DNA from 4 places in the Martelella soudanensis genome. Region 2 is predicted to be linked to each of the others. Evidence: predicted binding sites of a transcription regulator. Region 2 holds the regulator's gene; each other region holds the start of a gene.
What was found. Region 2 encodes PhoB, which activates phosphate uptake and scavenging genes when phosphate is short. Its sites were predicted from a motif close to TGTCATNNANCTGTCAT; they were not measured.
Positions count from the first base shown of each region.

Region 1: a site for PhoB is predicted at 2,460-2,476, ahead of phnD (phosphate/phosphite/phosphonate ABC transporter substrate-binding protein). Genes of this name have one in related genera too.
Region 3: a site for PhoB is predicted at 2,973-2,989, ahead of HQ843_RS01430 (alkaline phosphatase). Genes of this name have one in related genera too.
Region 4: a site for PhoB is predicted at 1,257-1,273, ahead of HQ843_RS10565 (DUF2794 domain-containing protein). Genes of this name have one in related genera too.

Region 1 covers NZ_CP054861.1:170,067-174,726, forward strand. Annotated here, with positions in the region: gene phnE (phosphonate ABC transporter, permease protein PhnE) at 1-573, opposite strand, end outside; gene phnC (phosphonate ABC transporter ATP-binding protein) at 570-1,391, opposite strand; gene phnD (phosphate/phosphite/phosphonate ABC transporter substrate-binding protein) at 1,456-2,403, opposite strand; gene HQ843_RS00860 (arsenate reductase ArsC) at 2,597-3,127, opposite strand; gene HQ843_RS00865 (PstS family phosphate ABC transporter substrate-binding protein) at 3,494-4,480, shown strand; gene pstC (phosphate ABC transporter permease subunit PstC) at 4,629-4,660, shown strand, end outside.
Region 2 covers NZ_CP054861.1:1,373,261-1,377,920, reverse strand. Annotated here, with positions in the region: gene pstA (phosphate ABC transporter permease PstA) at 1-513, shown strand, start outside; gene pstB (phosphate ABC transporter ATP-binding protein PstB) at 523-1,326, shown strand; gene phoU (phosphate signaling complex protein PhoU) at 1,441-2,160, shown strand; gene phoB (phosphate regulon transcriptional regulator PhoB) at 2,183-2,866, shown strand; gene HQ843_RS06640 (orotate phosphoribosyltransferase) at 3,251-3,946, shown strand; gene HQ843_RS06635 (carbohydrate kinase family protein) at 3,986-4,660, shown strand, end outside.
Region 3 covers NZ_CP054861.1:296,856-301,515, forward strand. Annotated here, with positions in the region: gene clpB (ATP-dependent chaperone ClpB) at 1-653, opposite strand, end outside; gene HQ843_RS01415 (ribonuclease D) at 1,107-1,724, opposite strand; gene HQ843_RS01420 (hypothetical protein) at 1,944-2,306, shown strand; gene HQ843_RS01425 (DedA family protein) at 2,299-2,949, shown strand; gene HQ843_RS01430 (alkaline phosphatase) at 3,050-4,660, shown strand, end outside.
Region 4 covers NZ_CP054861.1:2,202,839-2,207,498, reverse strand. Annotated here, with positions in the region: one part of gene HQ843_RS10570 (IS5 family transposase) at 1-305, shown strand, start outside; gene HQ843_RS10565 (DUF2794 domain-containing protein) at 841-1,236, opposite strand; gene HQ843_RS10560 (GNAT family N-acetyltransferase) at 1,486-2,634, shown strand; gene HQ843_RS10555 (hypothetical protein) at 2,759-3,334, opposite strand; gene trhO (oxygen-dependent tRNA uridine(34) hydroxylase TrhO) at 3,483-4,388, opposite strand; gene HQ843_RS10545 (CHAD domain-containing protein) at 4,468-4,660, opposite strand, start outside.

The sequences.
Region 1 (4,660 bases), 1.2 Mb from region 2:
GTTGATCATCTGCATCCATGAAGCGCCGGTTGCCCTGATCGCCTCCGCCTGCGCCTCGTCGATATCCTCGATGTCTTCCGCCAGAAGCTTCGACAAAAAGCCGATCGTGGCAAAGCTCAGCGTCAGGAACCCGGCAAACGGGCCAAAGCCGAACATCGCCACAAAGAAGATCGCGATGATGATTTCCTGCAGCGAGCGGCTGACGGCGATGATCGAACGGCAGACAAGATAGACAATCTTGGGCGAGACATTGCGCGCCGCGCCGATGCCGACCGGCACGGAGATGATGACGCCGGCCACCGTCGAGGTCAGCGTCATTGTCAGGCTCTCGATCAGCCCCTTTGAGATATCGCTCCAGCGGCTGGTAAAATCGGGTTGCAGAAAGCCGACCAGAAAGCGCGCGCCCCGCGACCAGCCTTCGACGATCCGCGCCCAGTTCGGGTCGAGCGTGGCAAGCGCGAGAACGAACCAGGCCGCAAACCCGATCTGAAGCCCTATCCGCCAGCCGCGATGGGTGAATACCTGCGGCGGACGCTTCCATGTCGTCGGATAAGTCGTCGGATAATTGCTCATGCGCCGAGCCTCGCAAGCACGGCCGCCTCTTCGGCTTCGGCGCTCTCGTCTTCCTGCGCGCCCTTGCGCATCGCGTTCCAGTCTTCCGCGCCGTAAATCTCGGTCAGCGCTGTCTCGCTCAGCGCGTCGGGGGGGCCGTCAAACACCACCTCGCCGGCACGCAGTCCGATAATGCGCTGCATGAACTGCTGCGCCAGCGGCACGTCGTGAATGTTCACAATGGCGGGAAGATTGCGTTCGGCGCAGATTTCGATCAGAAGCCGCATGATCTGGCGGCTTGTCTTGGGATCGAGGCTGGCCGTCGGCTCATCGACCAGCAGCAGTTCGGGTTCCTGGGCAAGCGCGCGGGCGATGCCGACACGTTGCCGCTGGCCGCCGGAGAGCGCGTCGGCGCGCTTGTCGGCCTGGTGCATCAGGCCGACGCGATCCAGCAGCCGATAGGCAAGACCGATATCGTCCGCGCTGTAGCGGCGGGTGAAGCTGGTCCAGAACCCGACATAGCCCAGCCGGCCGGACAGAACATTTTCCATGACGGTCAGCCGTTCGACCAGGGCATATTCCTGAAAAATCATGCCGATGCGGCGACGCATGGCCCGCAATTCGCGCTGCCCCTGGCCTGTGATCAACTTGCCGGATATTGCAACCGAACCGGAGGTCGGCTCGACGAGGCGGTTGACGCAGCGGATCAGCGTGGATTTTCCGGCGCCGGAGGGACCGATCAGTCCGACAACCTGACCTTCCGGCACGGTGAGGCTGACGTCGTTCAGGGCCTTGTCGCCGGTCTTGTAGGTTTTGGTCAGCGATTTGAGTTCGAGCATGACGGCTCCACAACAAGGGAACGGGCGGATGATCTCCGCCCGTTCGAAAGGATGATACCAGTTCTTACTGGCAATTGTAGGAAACGCCGTTTGCCTCGTCGATCTGGCGGATCACGGCCCAGTTGTCCTTGAAGGTGATCGGGATGAACTGTGCTTCGCCGGACTTGGAGAACTCCTCTTCCAGCGTCGACCCTTCCCATTCGAAGGAGGCGAAGGCTTCCTTGATCTTGTCCTGAAGCTCGGGCGTCAGATTGTGCGCCAAGCCATAGCCGGTGGTGGGGAAGGTCTGCGAGGTGTAGATGATCTCGACCTGATCGTCCGTGATCACCTCGCGGGCAACCATGCGCTTGCGCACCGAATTGGCGATGGCGCCGGCCGGATAGTCCTTGTTGGCCACGCCGAGGATGGTGTTGTCGTGTTTGCCGGAGAAAGTGGCCTCGAAATCCGTGCCGGCTTCCATGCCGTATTCGGATTTCAGAATGGCCGACGGGGCCTTGAAACCTGAATTGGAGGTCTCGGACGAAAACGCCAGGGCCTTGCCCTTGATGTCTTCAACTTCGGCAATGCCGGAGCCTGGATAGGTGATGATTTCCATCTCGTAGCCGAATGAACCGTCCTCGGCGGCCATCATGGTGAACGGACGGAAACCGGCGCAGGCCACGGCCAGTGGGTTCGAGCCGGTGTTGAAGCCTGCGATATGGAGGCGGCCGGCACGCATGGCTTCGATCTGGGCGGCGTTGGAATCGACCGGGAAGAACTGGACCCGCTTGCCGGTAACCTCTTCTATATGCGTCAGAAAGTCCTTCCATGCCTCGGCGTAGACAGCCGGGTCTTCAACCGGCGTATAGGCGAAGATCAGCACGGAAGGATCGACAAGCTCAGCCGGATCGGACGGGATATCGGCAATCAGGTCGCCGTCTGCATCCGTGTAGCGGCTGTCCAGGGTGAAATCTGCAAAAGCAGGTACTGTCATAGCAACCAGAGCGGCTGCTGCAAGAAGAGCACGACGCATTTTATTATCTCCGATCATTGTTTGGATATCATTTCGGCCGGGCTTAGCAGCGTTTTATTACAGCTATACAACGCTGCGGCCCCGGTGGCCGTTTTCAGGTCAATGATAATGAAATTCCCGACTAGCAAAGCTGCGGTGACCCCGCGCCGATACCGCTGCAAAGGCCTTGAACCGGAAATGTCTCATTCGGCATTCACTCGCTCTTTGCCGCGAGGTCCGTTGCGCCTTCCATACGGCCGATCTGGTTCAGCCTGCTTTCCAGCGCCATTTTTTCGATTGTCTCCACCGGAAGGCTCAGAAACGCCTTGATCCGGCTTTTGAGGAATTGTGCCGTTTGCACAAAGGCCAGTTCCTTTTGCGCATCCGTCCCCTCGACAGCGGCGGGGTCTTCAATCCCCCAATGCGCCCGCTTTGCGGCCCCGCGCGCTATCGGGCAGGCCTCTCCCGCCGCGCTGTCACAGAGCGTGAATATGAAGTCGAACCGGGGCGCATCGGGGCCCGAAAAGGCATCCCAGCTCTTCGAGTGGAGCCCCTCAATCGGGTAGTCCTGCGCCGTCAGCACCTTGAGCGCGAGCGGATGAACAGCGCCTTTCGGTCGGCTACCTGCCGAAAAGGCCTGAAAGCGACCTCTGCCCTCCGTGTTGAGAATGGCTTCAGCCATGATCGACCGCGCCGAGTTTCCGGTGCAGAGAAAGAGAATGTTGAAGTTCTGATTGCTTGTCATGGCCGAACTCTCATTTTCATGTCGGTGTGGAAAATGCGCGGAAGCGCCGTTTGCCAGTAGCGTCGTGACTGTGACCGGACGCCGACCCGCGCAAAGCCATGCCGGCAAGGCGGGTCGGCAAGGCGGATCGGCAAATCGATTACGCCGTCGCTTTGGCTCCGGACTGGCTGAAACCTCCTGTTTCACCCGAATGCCGATTGCACTGGATCTTCGCGACACCCGAACGAGCCGCTGCAAGTCGCAATAAACCATCTATGTTGCAATTTCATGAAACTGTAACAAGACTGTGTTTTACCGTCCTCCGGGGACCACCCGTTGAAACCCGAATGGATTCGACACCAGATCCAGCCAGGAGAGATTATTCCAATGAAAAAGATACTTTCAGTCACCGTTCTCACCGCAGCCTCACTGCTCGCCTATCAGGCCGCAGCCCAGGAAGATGCCATCCAGGTTGACGGCTCGTCGACCGTGTTCCCCGTATCCGAGGCGTTTGCCGAGGAATACCAGATCGCAACCGGCAACCGCGTCGTCGTCGGCGTGTCCGGCACCGGCGGCGGCTTCAAGAAGTTCTGCCGCGGCGAGACCAGCTTCTCCGGCGCGTCGCGCCCGATCAAGACCTCGGAAGCGGAGCTTTGCGCCGAGAACGGCATCGAGTTCCTCGAAATGCCCGTCGCCATGGACGCGCTGGCCGTGATCGTGAACCCCGACAACCCGATCAACTGCATGACCGTCGAAGAGCTGAAGACGGCTTACGAGACCAAAGCCCAGGGCGTCGTCAACAACTGGAACCAGTTGAACCCGGAATACCCGGACCAGCCGCTGACCCTGTTCGGCGCCGGCACCGATTCGGGCACCTATGACTACTTCACCTTCGCCATCATCGGCGAAGAGGGCGCCTCGCGCGGCGATTTCACCGCGACCGAAGACGACAACATCACGATCCAGGGCGTGTCGACCGACGTTGATGCCATCGGCTTCCTTGGTCTGGCCTATGTCGAAGAGAACCGTGGCCGCGTGAAGCCGCTGGAAATCTCGTTCAACGGCGGTGAGTGCGTTGCGCCGACCACCGAAACCGCGGCCAGCGGTGAGTATCAGCCGCTGACCCGTCCGCTGTTCATCTACGCGAACAAAGAGCATCTGGACACGAAGGCGAATGTCGAGGATTACGCGAAGTTCATGTTCAACCCGGAACTCGCACCGGAACTCGTGTCCTCCACCGGCTATCTGGCGCTGCCCAGCAAGGCGTTCTCGCGGGCTGAAGAAAAGATCAATGCCCGCGCGACCGGGTCGTTCTTCGACGGCGGTTCCAAGGTCGGCGTCACGCCCGACGATCTTCTGAAGGCTGCCAACTAAGGGCTGGTCACCTTTGCGGCGGGTCTTCGGACCCGCCGTATCCATTTTTCGGACAAGCGAGGTTGCCGTGCCCGTAAATTCCATTCCCAGTTCAGCGGAACTCATCAACAGCGGTTTTGTCAAAAGACGGCGGCTGATCGACCGGGGCATGAGGGTTTTTCTGTTCCTGTGCGCCGCGCT
Region 2 (4,660 bases):
CCGTCGATCGTCTTCGGACTTCTGGGCGTGGCGCTGTTCATCGGCTTCCTCGGCCTGCCGCGCTCGGCGGCCCTCGTCGGCGGCCTTGTGCTGACGCTGATGACGCTGCCGACGATCATTATCGCCACCCGCGCCGCACTCAAGGCGGTGCCGCCCTCGATCCGCTCGGCAGCGCTCGGCGTCGGCGCCTCGAAGATGCAGGCGGTGTTCCACCACGTGCTGCCGCTCGCTATGCCCGGCATCCTGACCGGCACGATCATCGGCCTTGCCCGCGCGCTCGGCGAGACAGCGCCCTTGCTGCTGATCGGCATGGTCGCCTTCGTCGCGGATTATCCGGCAAGCCCGCTCGATCCCTCGACCGCGCTGCCGGTGCAGATCTACATGTGGGCGGGCGAGGCCGAGCGCGCCTTCGTCGAGCGCACCTCGGCGGCGATCATCGTGCTGCTGGTGTTCCTGATCCTGATGAATTTGACCGCGGTCATTCTCCGCCGCCGCTTCGAGCGGCGCTGGTAGGAGGCGGAGATGAACCTTGATGCGAAAAAGACAATGGGCCCAAATATGAACGAACAAACCTACAAGATGGCCGGCAAGGATGTCTCCGTCTATTACGGCCAGAAGCGGGCGCTGTTCGACGTCAACCTCAATATCCGCCAGAATGCCGTGACCGCGCTGATCGGCCCGTCGGGCTGCGGCAAGTCGACCTTTCTGCGCACGCTGAACCGCATGAACGACACGATCGACAATTGCCGGGTGACCGGCGCGATCACGCTCGACGGCGAGGATATCTATACTTCCGGCATCGACGTGGTGGAGTTGCGCGCCCGCGTCGGCATGGTGTTCCAGAACCCGAACCCGTTTCCGAAATCGATCTACGAGAATGTCGCCTACGGCCCGCGCATTCACGGCCTTGCCCGCCACCGCGCCGATTTCGACCGGATCGTGGAAACCAGCCTGCAGAAGGCCGGCCTGTTCAACGAGGTCAAGGACCGCCTGCAGGAGCCCGGCACCAGCCTTTCGGGCGGCCAGCAGCAGCGGCTCTGTATCGCGCGCGCGATCGCCGTCAGCCCCGAGGTGATCCTGATGGACGAGCCGTGCTCGGCGCTCGACCCGATCGCGACCGCCCGCGTGGAAGAACTGATCAGCGAGCTGAAACAGAACTACACCATCGTGATGGTGACCCATTCGATGCAGCAGGCCGCCCGCGTTTCAGAGCGCACGGCCATGTTCCATCTCGGCTACATGGTCGAGGAGGACGACACCGACACGATTTTCACCAATCCCACCGACAGCCGCACCCAGGATTATATCATGGGCCGGTTCGGTTAGAGCGCGTCCAGGAAAAGTGGACACCGGTTTTCCGTCCGGACGCGCGGTAAAACAAGAGGTTAGAGCGTGTTCGCGATTCAACGAAACGCGGACAGGCTCTCAGGAGAAACAGAGATGGCACACTCGCATATCATATCGGCGTTCGACGACGAGCTGAAATACCTCCAGCGCCGGATTTCCGAAATGGGCGGCATGGCGGAGGAAATGGTCTCGCAATCCGTCGTGGCGCTGGTCAACACCGATACCGAGCTCGCCGAAAAGGTGATTGCCGAGGATCTGGCGCTTGACGAGGCCGAACGCGAGGTCGGCGAAAAGGCGATCGTCACCATCGCCAGACGCCAGCCGGTGGCAACGGACCTGCGCGAAATCATGGGCGCGATCCGGATCGCAGCCGATCTCGAGCGCGTCGGCGACATGGCCAAGAACACCGCCAAGCGGGTGATCTCGGTGCAGGGCACCGGCGTGCCGCGCAAGCTCGCCCACGGCATCGAGCACCTGTCGGAACTGGCGCTGTTGCAGCTCAAGGAAGTGCTCGACGCCTACACCTCGCGCCAGGCCGACAAGGCCAATTCGATCCGCGAGCGCGACGAGGAGATCGACGCGATCTACACCTCGCTGTTCCGCGAGCTTTTGACCTACATGATGGAAGATCCGCGCAACATCACCACCTGCACGCATCTTCTGTTCTGCGCCAAGAATATCGAGCGCATCGGCGACCATGCGACCAACATCGCCGAGATGATCTACTACATCGCCACCGGCTCGCAGCCGCAGGGAGAACGCCCGAAGGACGACATGTCGCCCTCGGTCGGCTCCGGCGAGAGCAAGTCCTGAAACCATTTGACAGAGGCACGAGATGGTTCCGAAGATCGCAGTTGTCGAAGATGAAGAAGCGCTGAGCGTCCTGCTGCGCTACAACCTCGAATCCGAAGGCTACGAGGTCGAGACGATCTCGCGCGGCGACGAGGCCGAGATCAGGCTGCAGGAGCGGGTGCCGGACCTTCTGCTGCTCGACTGGATGCTGCCCGGCGTTTCCGGCATCGAGCTTTGCCGGCGCCTGCGCATGCGGCCCGAGACCGAGCGGTTGCCGATCATCATGCTGACGGCGCGCGGCGAGGAGAGCGAGCGGGTGCGCGGCCTTGCGATCGGCGCCGACGACTATGTCGTCAAGCCGTTCTCGACCCCGGAGCTGATGGCCCGGGTCAGGGCGATCCTGCGCCGGGCCCGGCCGGAAGTGCTGTCCAGCGTGCTCAAATGCGGCGATATCGAGCTGGACCGCGAGACCCACCGCGTCCACCGCAAGGCCAAGGAAGTGCGGCTCGGGCCGACCGAGTTCCGGCTTCTGGAATTCCTGATGACCTCGCCGGGCCGGGTATTTTCCCGCTCCCAGCTTCTCGACGGCGTCTGGGGCCACGACATCTATGTCGACGAGCGCACCGTCGACGTCCATGTCGGCCGTCTCAGAAAGGCGCTCAACTTCTCGCAGATGCCGGACGTGATCCGCACCGTGCGCGGCGCGGGCTATTCGATGGAAGTGTGAGGGGCCTCTCAGTCGTCCCCTTCTCCCCTTGGGGAGAAGGTGGCCGTAGGCCGGATGAGGGCAAGCTGCATCACCGTGGTTGAAACGCTCGCGGCACTGGTTTTCACCCCCTGTCCGGCCACGGAAAGTTGCAAGACCCTCCCCTCACCGGGCGCATTCGCGCCACCCTCTCCCCTGCGGGGCGAGGGGGTGGAAGACTGCGATGCCGATGCGCTTCATCGGCGCCTCGCCTTCGGAAATTCCGTTAATACCGCCCACCGTCATTGCGATACCTCATCGTTTCTTTATCCTCAGACCACCAAAGCACTGTCCTTTCCTGCACCAGCGATTGATTTTTCCCTCCGAACAGGGCACGGACAGAACCGTCAGACGAAAGGGATGATGATGACGAGCGCGAGTTTTACCGAGCCGGTGGTGATGGCCGATCTGATGGCCCGCATGCTGTGGGAGATCGAGGCGGTGCATTTTTCCCCCGATGAGCCCTACAAGCTTTCCTCCGGTCTGGTGAGCCCGGTCTATATCGACTGCCGTCGGCTGATTTCCTTTCCCCGAATCCGCTCCACCCTGATGGATTTCGCCGCCGCAAAGATCATGAGCGAGGCCGGCTTCGAACAGTTCGACTGCGTGGCCGGCGGCGAGACCGCGGGCATTCCCTTTGCCGCCTTCCTCGCCGACCGTCTCGACCTGCCGATGATCTATTGCCGCAAGAAGCCGAAGGGCTACGGCAAGAACGCCCAGATCGAGGGCCATATGAACGAGGGCGCGAGGGTGCTGGTGATCGAGGACCTGACCACGGCGGGCGGCTCGATGTTCAACTTCATCAATGCGATCCGCGATGCCGGCGGTATCGTGAAGCATGGCATGGCACTGTTCTACTACGATATTTTCACCGAAGCCGGGAAACGATTCGAGAGTGGCGGCGTTGACCTCCATTACATCGCGACCTGGCGGAACGTGCTGGCGGTGGCGCGCGAGAAAAAGCGGTTCGATGCGAAAACGCTCGATTCCGTCGCCGATTTCCTCGATCGGCCGATGGCCTGGTCAAAGGCGCGCGGCGGCGTTGACGTGTTGCCCGTCTGACCCGGCCCGGACGCGAAAAGAACAAATTGGGAGAAGACCATGATCCTGTGCTGCGGCGAAGCCCTTATCGACATGCTGCCCCGTGAGACCACCGGCGGCGAGCCGGCGTTCTCGCCCTATGCCGGCGGCGCGGTCTGCAACACGGCGGTGGCCCTTGCCCGGCTCGGCCGGCCGACCGGCTTCTTCTCCGGCCTTTCATCGGACCTGATGGGCGATATCATTCGTGACAAGCTCGACGCCTCGAAGGTCGACCATTCCTATGTCGCAACCTCCGACCGGCCGACCACGCTCGCCTTCGTCAAGCTGGTGAACGGCTCGGCAAGCTACGCCTTCTACGACGAGAACACCGCCGGCCGGATGATCACCGAGGACGACCTGCCGGTGATCGGCGATGATTGCAGCGCGATGCATTTCGGCGCGATCAGCCTGATCCCGGAGCCCTGCGGGTCGACCTATGAGGCGCTGCTGATGCGCGAGGCGGAAAAGCGCGTAATCTCGCTCGACCCGAATATCCGCCCAAGCTTCATCACCGACGCCGAAAAGCATCGCGCCCGGATCGAGCGGATGGCGGCGAAATCCGACATTCTGAAATTCTCCGACGAGGACCTCGACTGGTTCGGACTGGACGGCTCGCTCGACGACAAGGCGCGCCGCTGGATCGCGGCCGGCGCCAGTCTTGTCGTCATCACCCGCGGCAGTGACAGCGCGATCGGT
Region 3 (4,660 bases), 1.1 Mb from region 2:
TCGGTGATCGCGGTCTTGCCCACGCCCGGCTCGCCGATCAGCACCGGATTGTTCTTGGTGCGGCGCGACAGGACCTGGATCGTGCGGCGGATTTCGTCGTCGCGGCCGATCACGGGATCGAGCTTGCCGTCGCGGGCGTCCGCCGTCAGGTCGCGCGCGTATTTCTTCAGCGCGTCATAGGACTGCTCGGCGCTGGCGCTGTCGGCGGTGCGGCCCTTGCGGATTTCGTTGATGGCCTGGTTGAGGCCGTTCGGCGTCACCCCGGCATCGGCAAGGGTCTTCGCCGTCGACGCGCTCTTTTCGATGACGAGCGCCAGGAGCAGGCGTTCGACGGTGACGAAACTGTCGCCCGCCTTCTTGGCGGCCTCTTCGGCGGTGCTGAAAACCTTGGCAAGCGGCTGGGCGAGATAAATCTGTCCGTTGCCGCCGGAAACCTTCGGCAGCTTCGCAAGGGCTGCGTCATTGGCGAGACGCGCCTTGGCGGCATCGCCCCCGGCGCGCGCGATCAGCGATGCCGCCATGCCTTCCGGGTCGTCGAGCAACACCTTCAGGATGTGCGCGGCGTCGAACTGCTGATGGCCCTCGCCCAGCGCATAGGTCTGCGCGGACTGCAGAAAGCCGCGAACCCGTTCGGAATATTTTTCGATGTTCATGTTTCATGCCTCCATTCCTCACCCTGCCCTTTATAAAGCGACCGAGCGATGATTCAGGTCAAACCCCCTCTGTTGAGGCGAGCTGATGACGGCGGCGTTTGCAGCCGCCATGAAGCAGATATGGTGCGGATTTCCGGGGTTTAAAGAGGCCGTGAAACAAATTCGTTGCAGATATGCAACAGGGGTGAAAGCCTCCAGAATCTCGTCTTTCTCCAAGCAGTTCCCCCTCACCGACGTCATCCTCGGCCTTGTGCCGAGGATCTAAGCACCTCTCCATGCGACTGGGGTCTCGGTGGCCGCTTTTCGTGGTGAACTTGCCCACCCGAACGCCAGCGCTGCTCGCGACCGGCGTGGATAGATCCTCGGGTCAAGCCCGAGGATGACGCCGAGAGGAGGAGAAGCGGTCGCGACGTTCGAACGAATGCGGTCCTCGATGACTGACCGCGGCACTGCTCAGCTATGGGCGAAAATGTCGGTTTCTTCCCAGCCGAGAAGATCGAGCTTTGCCCGTGTCGGCAGAAATTCGAAACAGGCGCTCGCAAGCTCCATCCGGCCATCGCGGATCAGCCTCTCCATCAGCTTGTCGCGCAGGCGATGGAGGTAGAGAACGTCGGAGGCGGCGTATTGAAGCTGCGCCTCGGTCAGTTCCTCGGCCGCCCAGTCGGAGGATTGCTGCGCCTTGGAAACGTCGACATCGAGCATTTCCCTGAGATTGTCCTTGAGCCCGTGCCGGTCGGTATAGGTCCGGGTCAGGCGCGAGGCGATCTTGGTGCAGAATACATTGGCGGTGGTCACGCCGAAGGTGTGGTAGAGCACGGCGATATCGAACCGGCCGAAATGAAAGATCTTCTGGCGGTCCGGATCGGCCAGCATGGCGGTAAGGTTCGGCGCTTGCCGCTGCCCCGGCGCGATCTGGATCAGGTCGGCGCTGCCGTCGCCTGGCGAAATCTGCACCACGCAAAGCCGGTCGCGGCGCGGAATCAGGCCAAGCGTCTCGCTGTCGATCGCGATCGCGCCGGTATAGCGGCTCGCGTGTTCCGCCGGAATATCGTGTTTGTGCACGCGGATCATGTCGCGCTTCTCCATAGCCTGTCATTCTGTCACAAACCGGGTTCATAGCGGATCGGCCGGCGCGACGATACCCAAAAACGCGGACCTCGCCGAGAACCTCCCCCCTGCGGCTGCGCGCAGGGGTGTTGTGCAATCGCGGCCGAGCGGCTATCGCATGAAGCAAAGCCCGACAAAGGCGGAACTACTCCGCTTCCTTCAGCGTATCCGGAAAGGACGGCCATGAGTCTGAAAAATCCCGTCCGCGCATTTTGGCAACGCCACCGCGCGCTTTCCATTGCCTTTCTGGCGGCCCTGATTCTGACGCTGGCGTTCGCGCTCAAGACCGTGCTTGCGGTCTATTACTGGCACAACCCGGCCCATCGCCAATTGGAGCTGAAGGGCTGGATGACGCTCGGCCAGGTGGCGATGGTGCACGATATCCCCGTGCACGAACTCGCCGGGGCGCTCGGCCTCGATCCGGAAAACAGCCGCCGCCTGCCGCTCTGGCAGATCACAAGAGAGCGCGGCGAGACGCTGGAGGAGTTGGAAGACCAGATCGCCGAAGCCCTCGACGACCACGAACGGGCCGGCGACGATGAATGAACAGTTTCTGGCGCTGGTTCCGGTCTACGGCATCCCGGTCATGGCCCTTATCGTGTTTCTGGGCTGCCTCGGCATACCGATGCCCGCCGCCGTGATCATGCTGTTTGGCGGCTCTCTCGCAGCCTCTGGCGATCTGCCGATGCTGCCGGCCATCGCCGCCTGTTTCGCCGCCGCAAGCACCTCCGACCAGATCGGCTACTGGGTCGGGCGCAAGGGCGGAGCGAAATATGTGGAGCGGTTCGCCGCGCGCGGCCCCAAACGCCAGCGTCTGGTTGACCGTGCACAGGACTATCTGGAACGGCGCGGCGTTCTCGCCATCTTCTTCACGCGCTGGCTGCTGGCCCAGTTCGGCCCCTATATCAACCCGGTCGCGGGCGCTGCCGGCATGCGCTGGCGCGCCTTTTCGGCCGCATCCGTCTGTGGCCAGATAATCTGGGTGTCGACCTATAGCCTTCTCGGCTTCATGTTCTCCCGCAACATCATCGCCGTCGCCCACGTCGCGGGCAATGCCACCGGCTTCCTCGCCGCCGGCGTCATTTCGCTCGCCCTGTTCTGGTACATCACCCGCGTCCTGCACTTTTCGATCAAGCGGCGCAGGCGCAGGCGCTACCTGAAGCCGCGCGGCCGGCGCGGCCAGCCCTGAGCGTCATCAAACCGCAGCAAAAACGTCATTCGATTGTTATCCCGTGGGACTATCGCGGAACGGCACTAACCCTTCCCGACGCTCTTTCAAAGAGGTTCCCATGCGCGCACGTCTCGCAATTCTCGCCGCCGCCACCTGCCTTGCAGGTGCTGCCAATGCCGCAACCATCTATCCGCTCGATCGCGCCACCGTGCTTTCGTCCTCGCCCTTCGATTTCAAGGTCGAACTCGACGCGGTCTATGACGCCGGCGATGTCGACGTAACCGTCAACGGCAAGCCCTATGCCGACGTCTTCGGCCATGAGGCAGAATTCGTCGCCGACGAAAAGGGCAAGAATGACGAGAGCCTCGGCTCGGCGTTGATCCTGCGCGATCTGGCCATTGCCGATGCCGGTGATTACACCGTTTCCGTCAAGGCCGGCGATGCCGAGGAAAAGACCGTGACCTGGACGGTTTACGATACCGCCGAAACCCCGAAGGCCAAGAACGTGATCTTCTTCGTCGCCGACGGCCTGTCCATGGGTCACCGCACGGCTGCCCGGATCATGTCCAAGGGCATGACCGAGGGCAAGGCCGACGGCCGTCTCCATATGGACGACCTCGACAGCATGGCAACGATCGGCACCTCCTCGACCCATTCGGTCGCAACCGACAGCGCCAACACCATGTCGGCCTACATGACCGGCCACAAGACCCGCGTGAACGCGCTCGGCGTCTATGCCGACCGTACGCCGGACAGCCTGGACGACCCGAAGGTCGAAACCATTGCCGAGGCGCTGCGCCGCCAGACCGGCAAGGCGATCGGCGTTGTCTCCACCGCCGAAATCGAAGACGCCACGCCGGCCGCCGTCGTCGCCCATACCCGCCTTCGCGGCGACAAGGCCGCTATCGTCGGCATGTTCTATGACGTCAAGCCGGAAGTCGTTCTCGGCGGCGGTTCTGCCTACTTCCTGAAGTCCGATGTCGCCGGTTCCAAGCGCAAGGATGACAACGACTATATCGCCATGTTCGAAGAGGCCGGCTACACGGTCGTCACCTCCGCCGACGAACTGGCTTCCGCCGAGAAGCCGGAAGACGGCAAGCTGCTCGGCCTGTTCCACACCGCCAACATGGACTCGACGCTTGACCGCGAATTCCTGAAGAAGGGCAGCGTCGAGAAATTCCCGAACCAGCCCGGCCTCGTGGATATGACGAAAGCGGCGATCGACCAGCTTTCCAGGAATCCCGAGGGCTTCTTCCTGATGGTCGAGGCCGCCAATGTCGACAAGATGTCGCATCCGCTCGACTGGGACCGCGCCGCCATCGACATGATCGAGTTCGACCAGGCCATCGGCGCCGCCATGGAATGGATGAATTCCAACCCTGATACGCTGATCGTCGTCACCGGTGACCACACCCACGGCGTCTCGGTGATCGGCACGATCGACGACGACGTCGAAGCCGACGAAATGCGCAACAAGGTCATGACCTATGACGACGCCGGCTTCCCGAACTATACGGACGAAAACGGCGACGGTTACCCGGATCAGGTCGACGTCTCCCGCCGCCTGGCCATGTTTGCCAACAACTTCCCCGACTATTACGAGACCTTCCGCCCGAAGATGGATGGTCCGTTCGAGCCGGCCGTGAAGAACGAAGAGGGCCGCTACGTCGCCAACGAGGCCTACAAGGATGTCCCCGGCGCCGTTCTGCGCACCGGCAACCTGCCCTAT
Region 4 (4,660 bases), 830 kb from region 2:
CGGTCGGCGTCGCGCCGCTCATCGATGGCATCGAGTTCGGTGCGCTACTCGCCGACAAGGCTTTCGATAGCAACAACATTGTAGCCGATCTCAACGAGCGCGGCGCGAAAATAGTAATCTCGCAACATCCGCGTCGATCAGTGCCTCTCCAAATCGACACTGAGATTTACAAATGGCGACACCTGATCGAAAACTTCTTCTGCAAACTCAAAGAGTTCAAGCGCATCGCTATGAGAGCCTGTAAAACGGACCAGAGCTTTGAGGCCATGATCTATCTGGCAGCGGCTGTGATCAACTCACGATGAATCCCCACAGACCCTAGTTCGCGCATGAAGGGGCCGAAACCCGTCCCAGCCCGACATGTCGACAAACCTCACGCGTGAGCGCGGCAACGCCTACCTCTCCGCCGTCACCCCGGCCTTGAGCCGGGGTCCAGGGCGAAGAACGAGACAACGCCGTGATTGCTTGCTGTCTGCTGACAAAGCCTGCCTCCCTCTCCGCCGTCATGCTCGGGCCTGTCCCGAGCATCTAAGCACGCATCTACTCGACAGGCGTCTCGGACGAAAAGTCAGTTCAAATACAATCCCTTACGGGCCTTACGAAACGCCAACGCCGCTCGTGCGGGACCGTGGTTAGATCCTCGGCACAAGGCCGAGGATGACGTCCGTAAAAAGGATAGCTTTGTCAGCAGTCTGGGTCATTGAGAATGACTGTTGGTATTAAATCCTCGGGACAAGCCCAAGGATGACGCCCGTAAAAGGGGGCTGGTTTGTCAACAAACTGGGCCTTTCGTTCGCTCTCCCGCCGAAGACGCTGCGCTCGCGGCCCGGCGCGACGGAACTACTTCTCGACCAGCTTGAGGTTACGGTCGAACACCTTCAGCACCTGCTTCAGATCATGCCCGCGCTTGAGCACCATACCGGCGGTGTTGGTGACCGAGAAGGCGCCCTGTCTGGCGGCGAGTTTCGGGTTTTTCTCGATCCGGTAGAGCGGCAGTTCGCCGGCGCGCTTGAATACCGAGAACACCGCCCTGTCCTTCATGTGGTCCAGCGCATAATCGCGCCATTCACCCTCGCCGACCATGCGGCCGTAGATCCAGAGGATTGCATCCAGCTCGCGCCGGTGGAAGGTGACCGGCAGGGGCTCGGCCTTCCGGCCGGAGCGATATTGGGTCAGGTCCACCACATTGGCGTTGACAGCGGCCCGGCCGCGTTGCGTTTCCGGCTTCTCAGCCATGGCGTCTCCGCTTCGCAAACATGACACTTGCAAGACAGTCTGCCCGTATCGGCCAAAATTGCAAGGCCGGTTTCGGCCACCCCGGCCAACGCCCCGCAGCCAACGCTTTGTTAACTGAAACCGGTTATCCCTTGTTAAGTGTGTTTGTAAGAGTTCAGTATCCATGCGTTCAGGTCCCCCAGAGCTGCCCGTCTTGCCGGACATGCCGCGCGCATTGCGCGGTGGCGCCCGGGCAAAGAGGGCGCGGCCATGAGCATCATTCGCAAGGACCTCGGCCAGCGTCCGCCCGCCCGCCTCAAATCCAAACTCTCCGTCGTACAGCCCGGCAAGGCGGTACCCGATATCCGCCTCGAGGTCAGAAGCGGCGGCGAATTCTCGCTTTACTCGCAAGCGCCCGACCATATGGAAACGGCGATGGAGCGGCTGGCGGATACCGCGATCGAGAACAATATCTTCCAGACCCCGGCTTTCCTGCTGCCGGCGCTCGGCGAGCGCCACTCGCTGCTGCGGGTGGCGCTGATGGAAGATGGCGCAAGCGATGACAGCCTTACCGCGCTGATGACCTTTTCGGTGCGCGGCAATGGCTCGCATCTTCTGGCCCACGCGATCGGCGATATCGGCTATCATGCGCCGCTTGTGTCGCGCCATCGGCCGATGGCAACGCTCGATCAGCTTTTCGAGGCGCTGGCCGGCGCGCTCGTCAACCTGCCGGGCATTGCCGTGTTTCCACACCTGCTCGCCGATGGCGCGTTCATGCGCTTTGCCCGCGCGGTGGCCGCCGCCCGGGGTCTCGCCTTCCGCGTCACCCATGCCCGCCGCAGGCGCGCGCTGTCGGGGCCGATCGATCCCAACCCCGCGCTGACATCCGCCGAGCGCGAAGCCTGGCAGGCCAATCTTTCAAAGTGGGAAGCGCTGAAGGCGCGCGGCAGGATCGGCTATCATGTCGCCCGCAATCCGTCCGAAACGGCGTTGATGCTGGAAGAGCTCGCAGCGCTTGCGACCACGGTCGCCGAAGACCGGTCCCGGTTTTCAGCGCTGCTGCCAACGGCGAGGAAGCTTACCCGCAACGACCAGCTCAGGATCCATGCGCTCTATCTCGACGGCGAGATGATTGCGGCAGCGATCCAGCCCGTTACCGGCGGCGAGGCCTGGATCTGGCAGGTGTTCGTGCGGCCAGACATGGAAAAGGAAGCGGTCGACGAGCAGTTGATCATGCGTCTGACGGAATGGAACACCCGCGACGCCAATATCGCGGTTACCCGCGCCGCTCCCGGCGTCGGACCGTATCTCGCCGAACGCTTCTGGCCGGTCGAGGAAGGCTATGCCACGCTGATGGTGGCGATCCGCCCCGGCATGGAACGCGCCATCGACGCGCTGGCCCGCGACCGCCGCGACTGAGACTTTCAGAGCATTTCGCAGTCAGGTGGAATCACCTGACGTCCGCGAAAATGCGTCAAAAATGGATAGAGCATTTCCGGTGATCCCGTTGTCACCGGAAATGCTCTAGCAGAAATCCGACGCCTCAGCTGCATCTTTTCAGGCGCGAGTCTTCCGGCCGGTTCATCAGTTCGAAAATGTCGATATCAGACAGCAGCGGATGGAATTCCTCGTCGGAATCCGCCCTGATCAGCACATCGAGCGGCACGACAGGCGCCACCAGCGGACCGTTCCAGCAGGTGGAATCGAGATCGACCTCGAAGCCCGGCTTGGAGCCGGCGGCATTGCGGGCGACCGCCATCTGTTCCTGCTGGTCGCGCAGGCGCAGCGCATCGGCGGGCGAAAGCCTGAGCAGCGTCAACACCTGTCCCGGCTTGCGGAATTCGGCAACGGCGGCGGCGGCGCTTTCCGGCTCGGCATTCACCAGCATGTAATCCTGGCTGATATCGCCGCCAGCGCCGCGCTGATAGACAGTCAGCTCGATCTCGCCTTTCGGCAACCGGAATTCCTCCGGCGCCAGAACCGCGATCCGGAGCGATGCCGGATTGGCGGCGATCGGCGTGGGGATCGGATCGGACGCCCCCGGCAGGAACGAGAATGTCGAACAGGCCGAAAGCAGCGCCGCTGCCGAAATGACCAGTGATTTTGCCAGAAAACGCATGATGCCGACCGTCTTGCTTGATTGTTGACGCTTTACCTACCTGATCATGATTAAGGGCGGGTAAAGTCGAGTGCAGAACAGAACCCGGCGCATGTGTTCCCAGACCCGTCCGCACGGAAAACCGGTCTCCGCTTTTCCTGGACGCGCGCTATGCGCCGAGATGGCGCTCGCCGCGGGCTTTCGCCAGCGCGATCTGGTGCTGGCGTTCGCGGAAACGGACGCGGTCGGCGTCCGAATAGCTGTCGGCGCAATGCGGGCAGGAAACGCCTTCCTCGTAGGAGGCGGCAAGCCTGTCCTCGGGCGTCACCGGATGGCGGCAGGCGTGGCAGAGCTGGTGCTCGCCTTCCCTCAGGCCATGGGTGACGGAAACGCGCTCGTCGAACACGAAGCAGGCGCCATCCCACAGGCTCTGGTCTTCCGGCACGTCCTCGAGATATTTCAGGATGCCGCCCTTGAGGTGGTAGACCTCATCGAAGCCCTGCTCCTTCATGAAGGCCGACGCCTTTTCGCAGCGGATGCCGCCGGTGCAGTACATCGCGATCTTCGGCTTGTTGTGCAGACCCTGGTTTTCGGCGACCCAGCGGGGAAATTCACGGAAGGTCCTGGTCTTCGGGTCAACGGCGCCGCGAAACGTGCCGATCGCGGTCTCGTAGTCATTGCGGGTGTCGATCACGATCGTGTCGGGATCGGAAATCAGGTCGTTCCAGTCGCGGGCCTCGACATAGGTGCCGACCGTCTTCAGGGGATCGATATCGTCGACGCCCATGGTGACGATTTCCTTCTTCAGCCGCACCTTCATGCGGTTGAACGGCATCTTCGTGGCATGGCTTTCCTTGTGCTCCATGCCGGCAAGCTCGGGACGGGCGCGGATGAAGGCCAGCACATTGGCGATCCCCTCATCGGAACCGGCAATCGTGCCGTTGATGCCTTCATGGGCGAGCAGCAGCGTGCCCTTGACGCCGTTGTCGTCGGCAACAGCCTGAAGCGGCGCGCGGAACGCGGTGAAATCGGAAAAGCGGGCAAAATGATAAAGAGCTGCGACCAGATAGGACATGGTCTGTCTCCGCGTTACGTTTTCAATCGGCAAGGGCGCCGGGCTGGCAGATACACCCATTGCCGCGGCTTTGCAATTGTCAGCCTTGCCCCTGCCAGCCGCGCTTTCGCCAGAGCGTTTTGACGATCGCGCTCTCGATTTCGGCCTCGTCGTCGAACACCTTGCGGGCGGCCTTCACCGCCTGCCGGCGAAGCCGTGACCTCAGCGTCAGCGCCTGATCGCGGCAGATCCGCCGGGCTTCCTCGGGAAGCTCCGGGGCATCGGGACCGCCG